DNA from 3 places in the Faecalibacterium sp. Marseille-Q3530 genome. Region 2 is predicted to be linked to each of the others. Evidence: a T-box and tRNA genes for the amino acid it is inferred to sense, from the RefSeq annotation. Region 2 holds a T-box; the other regions hold tRNA genes.
The links. A T-box is a leader RNA that pairs with one kind of tRNA and senses whether it is charged. The one in region 2 lies ahead of J3350_RS05190 (valine--tRNA ligase), so its partner is inferred to be a tRNA-Val.

Region 1 (4,243 bases), on a different contig from region 2:
CTCAATGCCGTTTACGCTAAAAGTCAAGTCAAGAACCGATAAATAGATTTTTTTCAGACAAAGCTATTTTTATAATCTCTCTGTCTTTTGGTTCTAGATGATATAAATCCATAATTACATTATCCAACTCACTATATAGACCACAGAGGTTTTCGGTAGAATTCATTATGTGGTCTACTTTTTCTATAATAGTAGTTTGAATTTCCGCTGAAACAACAGGTATCGGTATTTGCTCGATATGCGAACGGAGCAATTTAACAGAATTAAATTTTTTTGAAATGAAAAAAGCCGCCACGCTGGAATTAAGAATTGCGAGCACATATTTCATCGCAAGGCCTTCAATCTTGGGAATTACGATATTGCAACTATTCAAAGAAAGTGTTTGCTTATCATCATACGCAAATACCGGAACATCGCAAACAAATCGGTATAAAAGCTTTTCTTTTGCCCTGTAAATTTCTATGGGAGCTACTTGTTGGAAAGACTTTGGAGTAAATCGAATGTAGTTTTCGGAAGGAACAATTTTATATTTTTGTATATCACTGCCTTTTAGAACAAGCTCATAGCCGGCATATTTAGATGCGGATACGTATTCTCTGTTGTTACCTGTAACGATTCCGAGAGCAAATATGGCATTCCCTTTTAAGAATGCAGCGTTTTTTATTTCACTAATTGAATTCAAACACTTGTTCTCTTCGTCCGAAACATTGAAAGAAAAAAGCTCTTGCGAAAAAGAACGATTTTCCGAAATAATAAAGAAGTGATTTCCAATGGAGATCTTGCACCCAACTACTGTTTTAGAATCATCAAGCGCCACTCCTAAAATTATAGAGGGGCACTGGACACCAGAAAAGACATTTCCTAAATAAGAAACAAATTTGAAAGAACAATTTTCGAGCAGTAGTTTTCGTACCGCTTCATGTACAGCTACGCTTAAGATAGATTCAGGCAAAACAAATGCCATTATACCATTATGCGCAAGCATGGTTAACGCTTTCTCCACAAATAAATCATATGACTCTATATTTTTCCCTGCCGCAGTCCGAAAAAGCTTTCGGCATAAGGCTTTATCCATCTCAGAAAAATCACTTCCCCAAGGTGGATTTCCAAGAACAATATCGAAACTTTTTTTAAAGGTTTTAAAATATGTATTACCAACAATAAACCTTGAATAAAGTTCATCAATGGTTATTTGAGGTGTCATAAGAGCGATGTTAATTCGAGTTATATGGATGCTTGTGAAATCAATATCCTGACCATATAGTTTTGAACAATCCATTCCTTTCATTCCAAGCTGTAACAAGAAATTTCCTGTACCACAACAAGGATCACAAATTGTTTTCTCTCTTAAATTCGGGTCATTGTCATATAGATTCTCTATCAATTGACTTACAACTTTTTCAGGCGTATAATAAGCGCCAGAGCGTTTTCTTTGAGCAATATCTCTCAAAGAAATATAGATAAACCCCAATGAATCTTCTCCTTCAACAAAGAAGATTTTTTTTATTAAAATTGGTTGTAATCTTTCTAATAACGCGGAGTCAATCGTACATGTTCCAACTAGATCTTTGATCAAAACGCAAAATTCATCAAAATGCTCATTAGATAAAAATTGCACAAGAAGATTATTATCTGAATACCATATTTTTCGGCTCTGATAATAAAGCTGAACAGCAAAATTTGCAAGAATTACCAGAATATCGCTTTCATCCTTAACAATATCAAGCTCTAGAATTTCAGCAACTAATTTTTGATTCTCCACAGTATGGATATAATCTTTATAGAGCATTCTACCTGTAAAGTTCTTTTTGTTTCTGCGACTTTTTAGTTGTGTGTTTGAAGACGTTTTAATTTCTTTAACTAATTTTTCGATATATCCACGGCTAAACAACTGATTGTCTACGTCAGGAACAATTTTCCCAAGGCGAATCCAGTTTTTTACCGTAGCCTTTGATACAGATAATCTTTTACATACGTCATCAATATTAAAAATTTCCGAAACGCCACAGCCAGAATCAGGCTTAGTATGATTGGCATAATTTTTTCGACCATCAATAGGTTTGGGAGCGGCTTCAGGTATCCGCCATACGCCTCCAACCATATCTGCACCGCTAATACGGCCCTGCTCACACAAAGTTTGAACACGTCTTTTTGAAATATTAAATTTCACAGCGGCATCATTAACTGAAATATACATAACTTTCTCCAAGTTGATTCTCTTAATTGAATGACTATATTATACTCCTTGAAACGAACAACGTCAACATTAATGATTTTGACGATCCTGTATTAAATGACGTTATATAATATTTTTTATATGTTTTTGACAGCTGACCAGAAACGTTCCATATAGGGGCGACCAAGTTCGCACAAAGCGAACTTGATCCCGCAAAACAAAAGGCAGGATACCATCACCACGATGATACCCTGCCTTTGTTCGTTTACCGCTCTGCGTACTCTTTCCGCAAAACCTCCGATAAACAAAAAACGTACCCGAACCCTTTTTCGTAAAGAATCGGGTTCGAGTACGAACTGTATGGTGGACGGTACAGGACTCGAACCTGTGACCTCCTGCACGTCAAGCAGATGCTCTACCAGCTGAGCTAACCGTCCAGATGTCGTATCGACTCGATTATGATACCACATCTTTGGCCAAATTGCAAGCCTTTTTTGCAAATTTCTGCAAAAATCATTGCAGAGCCTTCCGGATGATGTTGTAGAGCACAGGTTTCATGGCGTCGATGTGGTCAGGTTTGCCTTCGAGGATGGACGAGTAGCACACCGACATGCACATGCTGCCCAGCGCCGTGATGCGCTGGTAGACTTCGCGCTCGGTCAGGCCGGCCATTTCGGGGCTGGACATGATGGCGTGGAGCAGTTTGCGCATCAGCGGCTCGGCCTCGCCGGAGGCTTCGATCTTGTCCAGCCCCGGCCAGACGAAGCTGCGCTCCAGAAAACGGAGCATCAGGGTGTCGTTCCGCAGGGCCTCGATGATGTGGTCGATGACGAAGATCATCTTGTCGGGAAAATCCATCGGCGCGCTGGCGCGCTCACAGGCCGTCACGGCGTCGTCCAGCAGCTGGTAGCTCACGCGGGCCAGAAGCGCCTGGGTCACAGCACCTTTATCGGCAAAATAGAGATAGAAGGTGCCTTTGCCCACCTTGGCGCGGGAGGTGATATCCTCCACGCTGGTCTTGGATGCGCCCCGTTCCAGGAACAGCTCGTATGCTGCATCCAGAAGCGCCCGGCGCTTTTCCTGCTTTTTGCCTTCCACGGTATTCATGCTTTGGGTCGATTCCTCTTTTCTGCGATGTTCTGTCGTGTAAACATTATTTTAGCAATGCTTTCCTCCCGGCGCAAGCCCCAAATAGCCGATCGGTGTTAGACAATTTTCAGTGGATGATAAAAAAACTGACGTTTGGTCAGTTTTTGTCTTGACACTTTCCGCCAGCTGGTTATAATAGTGCTTGCTCAGAAGTGACTGCGAGTCATTTTTGAACGCCAATTCTGTTCCAACATTTCAATGGAGGGTTTTCATGAAAAAGATCGCACAGGGCATTGTGCGTCTGCGCAAACTGATCTTAACAGTAGCCATCCTGCTGTTGATCCCTTCCGCGATAGGCGCCGTTGCCACCCGCATCAACTACGACGTCCTCACCTATCTGCCGCAGGAGCTTGACTCCATGATCGGCGAACGGGCATTGGAGGACGACTTCCATCTGGCCTCCACCGGTATGATCACGGTCGAGGGCCTGCCCACGAACGAGCTCATCGCCATGAAGAAGGACATCGACGCCGTGCCCGGTGTCACCCAGACCTTCTGGCTGAGCGATGTGATCGACCCCAGCATCCCTACCGAGATGCTCCCGGCGGACATCCAGCAGTTCATGTTCGGCAAAAATGATTCCACCATGCTCATCGTCCGGTTCGACGGCCCCAGCGCCAGCGACGAGACGATGAACGCGGTCCAGCAGATCAAGAAGGTGCTCCGGAAGGATACCTTCTTTGGCGGCATGAGCGTCATCCTGCAGGACACCAAGGCCCTGATCAATGAGGAGATGCCGCTGTATATCCTGTGCGCTGTGGGCGCTAGTATGCTGGTGCTGTTCCTATCGCTGGAGAGCACCATCACCCCGGTGCTGTTCATGCTGGGCCTGCTGTTCCCCATCGTGTACAACTTTGGTACGAACATCTTCCTCGGCCAGATCAGCTACATCACCCAGGCGCTGTCCACCGTGCTGCA
Region 2 (4,243 bases):
GGCAAAAGCGAACTTTGCCAGATAGACCTGTGCGTTCTGGAACGGGGTCGCGTCGGCGGTCTCGATGATCATGCTGGTCTTCTTGGCGGGGTGGACGTTCATCTCGGTGCGCATGGTACGCACCGCCTTGATGTAGTCCATGACCTTCTCAAAGGCTTCCTCTTCCTCCGGCCAGTTGTGGGCCTCGTCCACGGTCGGCCAGGCCTGGGTCATGATGGTCTCGGCAGAGCCGGGCAGCGCCTGATACAGCTCCTCGGTGACGAAGGGCATGAAGGGATGCAGCAGCTTGAGGGCCTTGTCCAGCACATACACCAGCACACGGCGGGCGGTGTCAGCCTGCTCGGCATCACCGGAATTCAGGCGGGGCTTTGCGATCTCGATGAACCAGTCGCAATAGACATCCCAGATGAAGCTGTTGATCTTGGCAGCGGCCAGACCCATCTCGTAGTGGTCGAGGTTGTCGGTCATGGCACCGGCCACCTGGTTCAGTTTGGTCAGGACCCACTTGTCGCTCATGTCCAGCCGGTCGTCGGCGGGCAGGCCCGGCTCAAAGTCTTCGGGCAGGTTCATCAGCACGAAGCGGGTGGCGTTCCACAGCTTGTTTGCAAAGTTGCGGGCAGCCTCCACCTTCTTCTCGCTGTAACGCATATCGTTGCCGGGGGTGGAGCCGTCCAGCAGCATGAAGCGCAGGGCGTCCGCGCCGTACTTGGCGATGACCTCCAGCGGGTCGATGCCGTTGCCCAGGCTCTTGGACATCTTGCGGCCCTGGCTGTCGCGGACGATGCCGTGGATGCAGACGGTGTCGAACGGTGCCTTGCCGGTATAGGCCAGACCGGAGAAGATCATGCGGCTGACCCAGAACCCGATGATGTCGTAGCCGGTGACGAGGGTGTTGGTGGGGTAGAAATACTTCAGGTCGGCGCTGTCCTCATCGGGCCAGCCCAGCGTGCTGAAGGGCCACAGCGCAGAGGAGAACCAGGTATCCAGAGTATCCGGGTCCTGGGTGAACTTGCTGCCGCCGCACTTGGGGCAGGTGCAGGGGGCGTCCTTGGCGACCACGGTCTCGCCGCAGTCATCGCAGTAATACGCCGGGATCTGGTGGCCCCACCACAGCTGGCGGCTGATGCACCAGTCGCGGGTGCCCTTCATCCAGTTCATATAGTTCTTGGTGAAGCGCTCCGGCACGAACTTGATCTCGCCCTTTTCCACGCTTTCGATGGCGGGCTTTGCCAGCGGCTCCATCTTGACGAACCATTGCTTGGAGACCATCGGCTCGATGGTGGAGTGGCAGCGGTAGCAGGTGCCGACCTCGTGCTTCAGAGGCTCGATCTCCTTCAGGAAGCCGCCCTCCTTCAGGTCGGCCAGAATGGCCTTGCGGGCTTCGAGGGTGGTCATACCGGCATACTTGCCGCAGTCCAGCACTTCCGGCTCGTTCACGGTGTTCTTGCCTGCGGCGAAGATGGCATCGGCCGCCGCCTTGTCGGCAGCGCCGGTCATGCGGCCGTCGTAGGTGAAGACGCGGACGATGGGCAGGTCATGGCGGAGGCCGACCTCAAAGTCGTTGGGGTCGTGGGCCGGGGTGATCTTGACGACACCGGTGCCCTTGGTCATGTCGGCGTGTTCGTCGCAGACGATGGGGATCTCCTTGTTCAGCAGCGGCAGGATGACATGGCAGCCGTGCAGGTGCGCATAGCGGGGGTCCTCACCGTTGATGGCGACGGCGGTATCGCCCAGCATGGTCTCCGGGCGGGTGGTAGCCAGCTCCAGCATCTCGCCGGTCTCCTTGACCGGGTAGAGCAGGTGCCAGAAGCTGCCGTCCTTCTCCTCATACTCGACCTCAGCGTCCGAGATGGAGGTGTTGCAGTGCGGGCACCAGTTGACCATGCGGTTGCCGCGGTAGATCAGCTGCTTGTCGTACAGGCGGACGAACACTTCCTTGACGGCATCCGAGCAGCCTTCGTCCATGGTGAAGCGTTCCCGCTGCCAGTCGCAGCTGGTGCCGAGCTTCTTCAGCTGGCTGACGATGCGGTTGCCGTACTTGGTCTTCCAATCCCAGGCGCGCTCCAAAAAGCCGTCGCGGCCGACCATCTCCTTGGTCAGGCCCTCGGCGCGCATGGCCTCCACGACCTTGGCCTCGGTGGCGATGGACGCATGGTCGGTGCCGGGCACCCACAGGGCAGCGTAGCCCTGCATCCGCTTGGTGCGGATGAGGACATCCTGCATGGTGTTATCCAGTGCATGGCCCATGTGCAGCTGGCCGGTCACGTTCGGCGGCGGCATCACGATGGTATAGGGTTTCTTGTCGGGGTCTGCTTCCGTGTGGAAGTAGCCGCCGTCCAGCCAGAACTGGTAGATGCGGTCTTCCACCTGGCTGGGGTCGTACTGTTTTGCGAGTTCTTTCATAGGGGTTCCTCCCAAACTGTTGATGACGTGGGACGAAAAAAGCCGTCCCACGGAACGTTCCATGGGACGGCTGTAAATCAATTACACCGCGGTACCACCCAAATTGCACAAAAAGCGCCTTGCATTTTTGTGCCCCTTGATGCCCCGATAACGTGGGACAGGCCCGGAGGCGACTACTGATTTCCCCGCCTCTGCTCAAAAGCGACAGCGCATCCCCGCACACTTACCGGCTTTCACCTGCCCCGGCTCTCTGGAAAGCTGCCTGCGATGCACACTCTTTTTCATTGCATTTATACAAAGAATATAGCCGTTTTTGGGCGTTTTGTCAATCTCTTTTTTCAGAAACCGATCTTGTTCATCCAGCTTTTGGTCAGCAGCGCCGCACGGTACAGCGTTGGAGAGCAGAGGAACAACCGGAACTTGATCCGGTCGGCCCGCGAGCCGCCCCCGCTTTTCAGCAGAGTCTTTGCCAGCGCGTTCATCCGGCCGCGCATCTCTGCGCACCACCGCCGCTGCGCCGGCTGCAGGTCCTTCCGCCTGTGGGCCTGCGCAAACACCAGCATCGACGTCTTGGCTGCTTCTATGGCAAGCCTGGTGAGCTGCTGCTCCTGCTCGAAGCAGGCCCGCTGGAAAATGCCTTCTGCCAGATTCATCGTTTTCTGGGGCGAATCGGTATGGATGATGCTGCCGCCCCGCTGCACATAAAAATACAGCGGCTTTGCTGCAATCGTGATCCGTTCACACTGCCAGTAGAACTGATGCGCCGTGTATTCATCCTCGTGGATCTTCCCCACCGGAAAGCGCACCGTTTCAAAGAGCTCCCGCCGGTACAGCCGGTTCCATGCCACTTTGAAGTGGCCCCGGTTCATCTGTTCCAGCGCCCCCACACGGTCGAGCACCTTGTCTTCCTCCAGACGATACGACGACGGAAGCGGTTCTCCGGCTTCCGTCACCAGCAGGTAATCGCAGACCGCGATCTGTGCCCCGTCCCGCCGGGCGTAGGTGAGCAGTGTCTCGTACATCTCCGGGGCGATGCTGTCATCGCTGTCCACAAAACCGATCCATTCCCCGCGCGCAGCCTCCACCCCGGTGTTCCGCGCAGCGGAAAGTCCGGCGTTCTTCTGGTGGATGACCCGGATGCGCGGGTCGCGCGCTGCTGCTTCCTCGCACAGCGCCGGGCAGTTGTCCGGGGAGCCGTCGTCTATGAGAAGGAGTTCAAAGTCCCGGAAGGTCTGCGCCAGAATGGAATCCACACATTTTTCGAGGTAGGCTTCCGTTTTATAGACCGGGACAATGATGCTGATGGTCGGTTCTGCCATAGACTGTCGCTCCTTTCATCGAATCGTTTTGCCGTTTTCCTCTTCAGGACTCCTGCAGCACCTCGGTGCGGAGCCGGGCGATGAGCCGTTCCATCAGGGCGACCCGGTTGAAGGGGGTCATCAGATAAAAGCCGTCGGCATAGGGCAGGGCCTCCCGCGCCATCTTCAGCGAGATGGCAAGGCCCAGCTCCTCGCCCTGAGCGCGGTCCAGCCCAGCAAACTGCCGGATGATGTCCTCCTCCACATGGATGCCGTTGATCTCGTTCTCCATGAAGATGGCGTTCCGCTGGCTGACCACCGGCATGATGCCCGCCAGGATCCTGGCCCGGCTGCCCAGCACCTCCCGCGCATGGCGGAGGTTCTCCACCGCCTGCCCGGACAGCACCGGCTGGGTCAGGAAGCCGGACATGCCGTGTTCCAGCTTCTCACCCGCCCGGCGCAGTTCCACTTCAAAGTTGCGGGCATTCAGGTTCAGCGCACCAAAGACGGTCATCGCCGACGGCATCTCGCGTCCCTCGCCT
Region 3 (4,243 bases), on a different contig from region 2:
CTTCCCCCGCCAGTGCAAGTCCGAACGGTCGTACAACAACAAAGGCAGGGGATCACCATGATGGTGGTATCCTGCCTTTTACGATTGTATCGGATTGCTCGCGCGCCCTGTTCTCGTCCTGTGCCTCTCCCCCCACAAAACAAAAAATCCCCAGACAAATGTCTGAGGATTTTTATGTGGTGGAGCATTCTCCACAGCACTCGAACCCAACACCTCTTCACGGGAGATGGTTTTGGAATCGTCCGTGAAGTTGAAATTGAGCACGACCCGGTCGTCAAAGACGTAGACCGAGTTGACAAAGGTATCAATGATCTGCCGCTGGTGCTCCATGTCTCTCATGTCACCCTTGCGGAATTTTTCAAACCAGAACCGCATCCACTCGCGGGTCAGGACGGGCTTTTTCAGCTCTTCTTCCAGAATGCTGGTGTTCAGAGCTTCTTTCCGGGCTTCCAGTTCGTCCAGCCGCTGCTTGGTGGTCGGGGTCAGGATGCCCTGTTCAATGGCTTCCAGAAGGTTTGCCAGCCGCTTCTCTGTATCCCGGAGCTGGTCTTTCAAAACAGGCAGTCGGGTGTTCTCCTGCTGCTGGGCTTCCATAATCAAATCTATCAGCTGTTCGATGATTTCATCGCTGAAAATCACCTTAATGGCAGTCTCCACCACGAACCGTTCCAACGGCTCTTTGCGGATAGCTTTCAGGTCGCAGTGCGCCTTGCCGTGGCGTTTGGCGTTGCCGCACTTGTAGTAATAGTAGGTGTTTCCCATGTGGCTGGTGCCGCTCTCGCCGCCCATCAGGGTGCCGCACTTGCCGCAGAACAGCTTGGTGGTCAGCAGATAGCTCACATCCTCTTTTGCGGGTCGACCATGGGCAATCCTATTTTGCTCGAAACGCTGCTGCACCCGGTCGAACAAGTCCTCGTCCACGATGGCTGGAATGCCGCCCGGTGTCACGATGTCCTTATATCGGTATTCACCTATGTAACGGCGGTTCCGGAAAATCTGGAAGAAGCTGTTCTTGACAAAAGGCTTGCCGGTACGGGTGCGCAGCCCTCGCTCGTTCAGGGATGCTGCGATTTTCTCGGCAGGCTCGCCGTTGGCGTACCGGGTAAAAATCTCCTGCACAATGGGAGCCGTCTCCGGGTCGATATGGTACAGTCTGTCCTCCTTGCCAATGGTGAAGCCCAGCGGAACGATACCGCCGTTGTACTTGCACTGGAGGGCATTTTCGCGCTCACCGCGCGCTACTTTCAGGGCAAGTTCGGCGGAATAGTATTCCGCCATGCCGATAAGCATACTCTCCACCATAATGCCTTCAGGCCCCTGCGAAATGGGTTCCATGGCAGACACCAGATGGACGCCGTTCTTTTCCAGCTGGTACTTGTAGTTCACGGCATCGAACCGATTCCGGGCAAAGCGGTCGAGCTTCCAGACCAGAACTACATCGAAGATTTTCTTTGCGCTGTCCTTAATCATCCTCTGGAAGTCCGGGCGGTCATCCGTCTTGGCGGAGTAGGCACGGTCGATGTAGGTGCCGACCACGGTGATACCGTTCTTCTCGGCGTAGTCCTTGCAGTCGCGCAGCTGCCCTTCAATGGACGCTTCGCGCTGGCTGTCGGAAGAATAGCGGGCGTAGATTACGGCGGTCATGGTTGCACCTCCTTGGCAGTATGTTCGGGTTGCCTTTATAGTATCGAGTTAAGCGCAGCTTGTCAGCAATCTGCGAGCAGATTGAAATGTGAAAATTACGAAACGCAGCGAAAAAGGGGAGAGAAAAAGGGGAGAGCAAGAATCGTCCCGTGGCCACAAATTTTCAATTCTTGAAAATGTTGTGCCCTTCCGGGACTGCACTTCTGCAACGCTCCCGCGTTTTGAAGTGTTCTTGTTGGGGCGTGCCTGCCCCAGACCCTGCTGGAAACGAGTACAGCAAACTGGAGGTTATCGTTTGTTTTTCATATTGCTAAAAGTAAGAACAACGCAAACAGCTATAACTACTGCTGCGACGATTAAAAGCATATCGTTATGAAAATACAGACTCAATAACAACAAAACCAAATCTATGATTTGCAAAATTGGTAATAATTTTCTCATCTACTTTTCCTCCTCAAATTCTTATTTGTTGAACTAAGCCGAGTATACCATACTCTCCAATGAAAGAACACCCCCGATATAGTGAAATTTTGCCATTTTCCTGCGTACGTGCGTACACGCTCCGCAGGGATTCTAAGGGGCTTGACCCCTTAGCACACAGACTTTGGCACAAAGTCTAGTGTGTTACACCTTGCCAGAGGTGTACAGGCTCTCCCCGGTACGCACGTATGCAGCGATTGCCCCCAATGCGTCATATAGGGTGACGACCAAGTTCGCACAAAGCGAACTTGATTCCTCAAAGCAAAAGGCAGGATACCACCGTCATAGTGATACCCTGCCTTTGCTCGTTTAACGCTCTGTGTAGTCCTTCCGCAGAACTTCCGATAAACAAAAAACGTACCCGAACCCTTTTTCATAAAGAATCGGGTTCGAGTACGAACTGTATGGTGGACGGTACAGGACTCGAACCTGTGACCTCCTGCACGTCAAGCAGATGCTCTACCAGCTGAGCTAACCGTCCATATTGGCTGTGCCGCAATCGGCTTGATTATGTTATCATATTCTCTGCAAAAAAGCAAGTCTTTTTTGAAATTTTCTGCAAACTTTTTTGCAGCAAGGCGGGAGGTGCCGAAATTTCTGCGGCCTGGCGTGGAACTTGGCCGACGCAGGGCGGCAGGGGGAGCCGTTTTACCAAACGCGCTGCGGGACTGCGCAAAAAAGCCCGGCCGGAGGCTATACGGGCAGCGCTCCGGCCGGGCGGAAAACGGAAATGAGAGATCAGGCAGGGAGAGGCTTACAGGGCGAAGTAGCGCTTTGCGTTGTCGAAGCAGATGCCCTTGACGATCTTCTCCAGAGCCTTCTCGTCGTTGGGATACTCGCCATCCTCGACCCACTGGCCGATGATGTTGCACAGGATGCGGCGGAAGTAGTCGTGGCGGGTGTAGCTCAGGAAGCTGCGGCTGTCGGTCAGCATACCGACGAAGTTGCCCAGCAGGCCCAGGCTGGCCAGACGGGTCATCTGCTCTTCCATGCCGATCTTGTGGTCGTTGAACCACCAGGCAGAACCGTGCTGGATCTTGCCCGGAACCTCGCTGTTCTGGAAGCAGCCCAGGATGGTGCCGATCTGTGCGTCATCGCCGGGGTTCAGGCTGTAGATGATGGTCTTGGGGCACTCGTCGGTGTCGTTCAGAGCGCTCAGCAGGCTTGCGATCTCGCCGCCGCAGGTGGCAGTGTTGATCATGTCGAAGCCGGTGTCGGGGCCCAGCAGGCTGTTCATCTTGCGGTTGACGCCGCGCAGGCAGTTGTAGTGGATCTGCATGGCAACGTTCAGGCGGTGATACTGCTTGCCCAGGTGGATCAGGATGTAGGTCTGATACTTCTCAGCCTCTTCCACAGTCACAGCCTCGCCGGCCATGGCCTTCTGGTAGATGGCGTTGACCTCTTCCTTGGTGGCCTCACGATAAGGCACGTAGTCCAGGCCGTGGTCGGTAGCGCGGCAGCCCATCTCGACGAAGAACTCAATGCGCTTGGTCAGAGCATCGCAGACGCAGTCGATGCAGGCCAGCTTCTCCTTGCCGACGACCTCAGCCAGCTTGCCCATGTACTCGACGAAGCCGGGCTTCTGGATGTTGATGGCCTTGTCGGGGCGGAAGGAAGGAGCCACGGTGAACTTGATGGTGGGGTCTTCCTTGATCTTCTTGTGCCACTCCAGATCGTCGATGGGGTCATCGGTGGTGCCGATGAAAGCGACGTTGGACTGCTCGATCAGGCCGCGGACGGTCAGCTTGGGGTCGTGCTGCAGCTTGTCGTTGCACAGGTTCCAGACTTCCTCAGCGGTATCGCCGTTCAGGACGCCTTCATAGCCGAAGAAGTGGTGCAGCTCCAGGTTGGTCCAGTGGTACATCGGGTTGCCGATGGCCATGGGCAGAGCCTCTGCGAACTTCTGGAAGCGCTCGCGGTCGGGCTTGTCCCCGGTGATGTACTCTTCCGGCACACCGTTGGAGCGCATCACGCGCCACTTGTAGTGGTCGCCGAAGTAGCTGCCGTCCGGGTTGCGGCCGCCCAGCCAGACCTGAGCGATGTTGTCGAAGCGGCGGTTCTCGTAGATCTCGCGGGGCGGGATGTGGCAGTGATAGTCGCAGATGGGCATATCCTCTGC

Region 1: it has a tRNA-Val gene. The T-box ahead of J3350_RS05190 (valine--tRNA ligase) is inferred to sense a tRNA for this amino acid. The anticodon was not compared.
Region 3: it has a tRNA-Val gene. The T-box ahead of J3350_RS05190 (valine--tRNA ligase) is inferred to sense a tRNA for this amino acid. The anticodon was not compared.

The regions. Positions count from the first base shown of each region.
Region 1 covers NZ_JAFREH010000012.1:53,525-57,767, forward strand. The annotation lists gene J3350_RS10430 (restriction endonuclease subunit M) at 1-42, shown strand, start outside; gene J3350_RS10435 (TaqI-like C-terminal specificity domain-containing protein) at 29-2,197, opposite strand; tRNA gene J3350_RS10440 (tRNA-Val) at 2,538-2,613, opposite strand; gene J3350_RS10445 (TetR/AcrR family transcriptional regulator) at 2,690-3,283, opposite strand; gene J3350_RS10450 (RND family transporter) at 3,537-4,243, shown strand, end outside.
Region 2 covers NZ_JAFREH010000004.1:4,079-8,321, forward strand. The annotation lists gene J3350_RS05190 (valine--tRNA ligase) at 1-2,403, opposite strand, end outside; T-box leader at 2,463-2,697, opposite strand; gene J3350_RS05195 (glycosyltransferase) at 2,742-3,722, opposite strand; gene J3350_RS05200 (bifunctional homocysteine S-methyltransferase/methylenetetrahydrofolate reductase) at 3,766-4,243, opposite strand, start outside.
Region 3 covers NZ_JAFREH010000006.1:49,302-53,544, reverse strand. The annotation lists gene J3350_RS06810 (recombinase family protein) at 79-1,644, opposite strand; tRNA gene J3350_RS06805 (tRNA-Val) at 2,530-2,605, opposite strand; gene uxaC (glucuronate isomerase) at 2,879-4,243, opposite strand, start outside.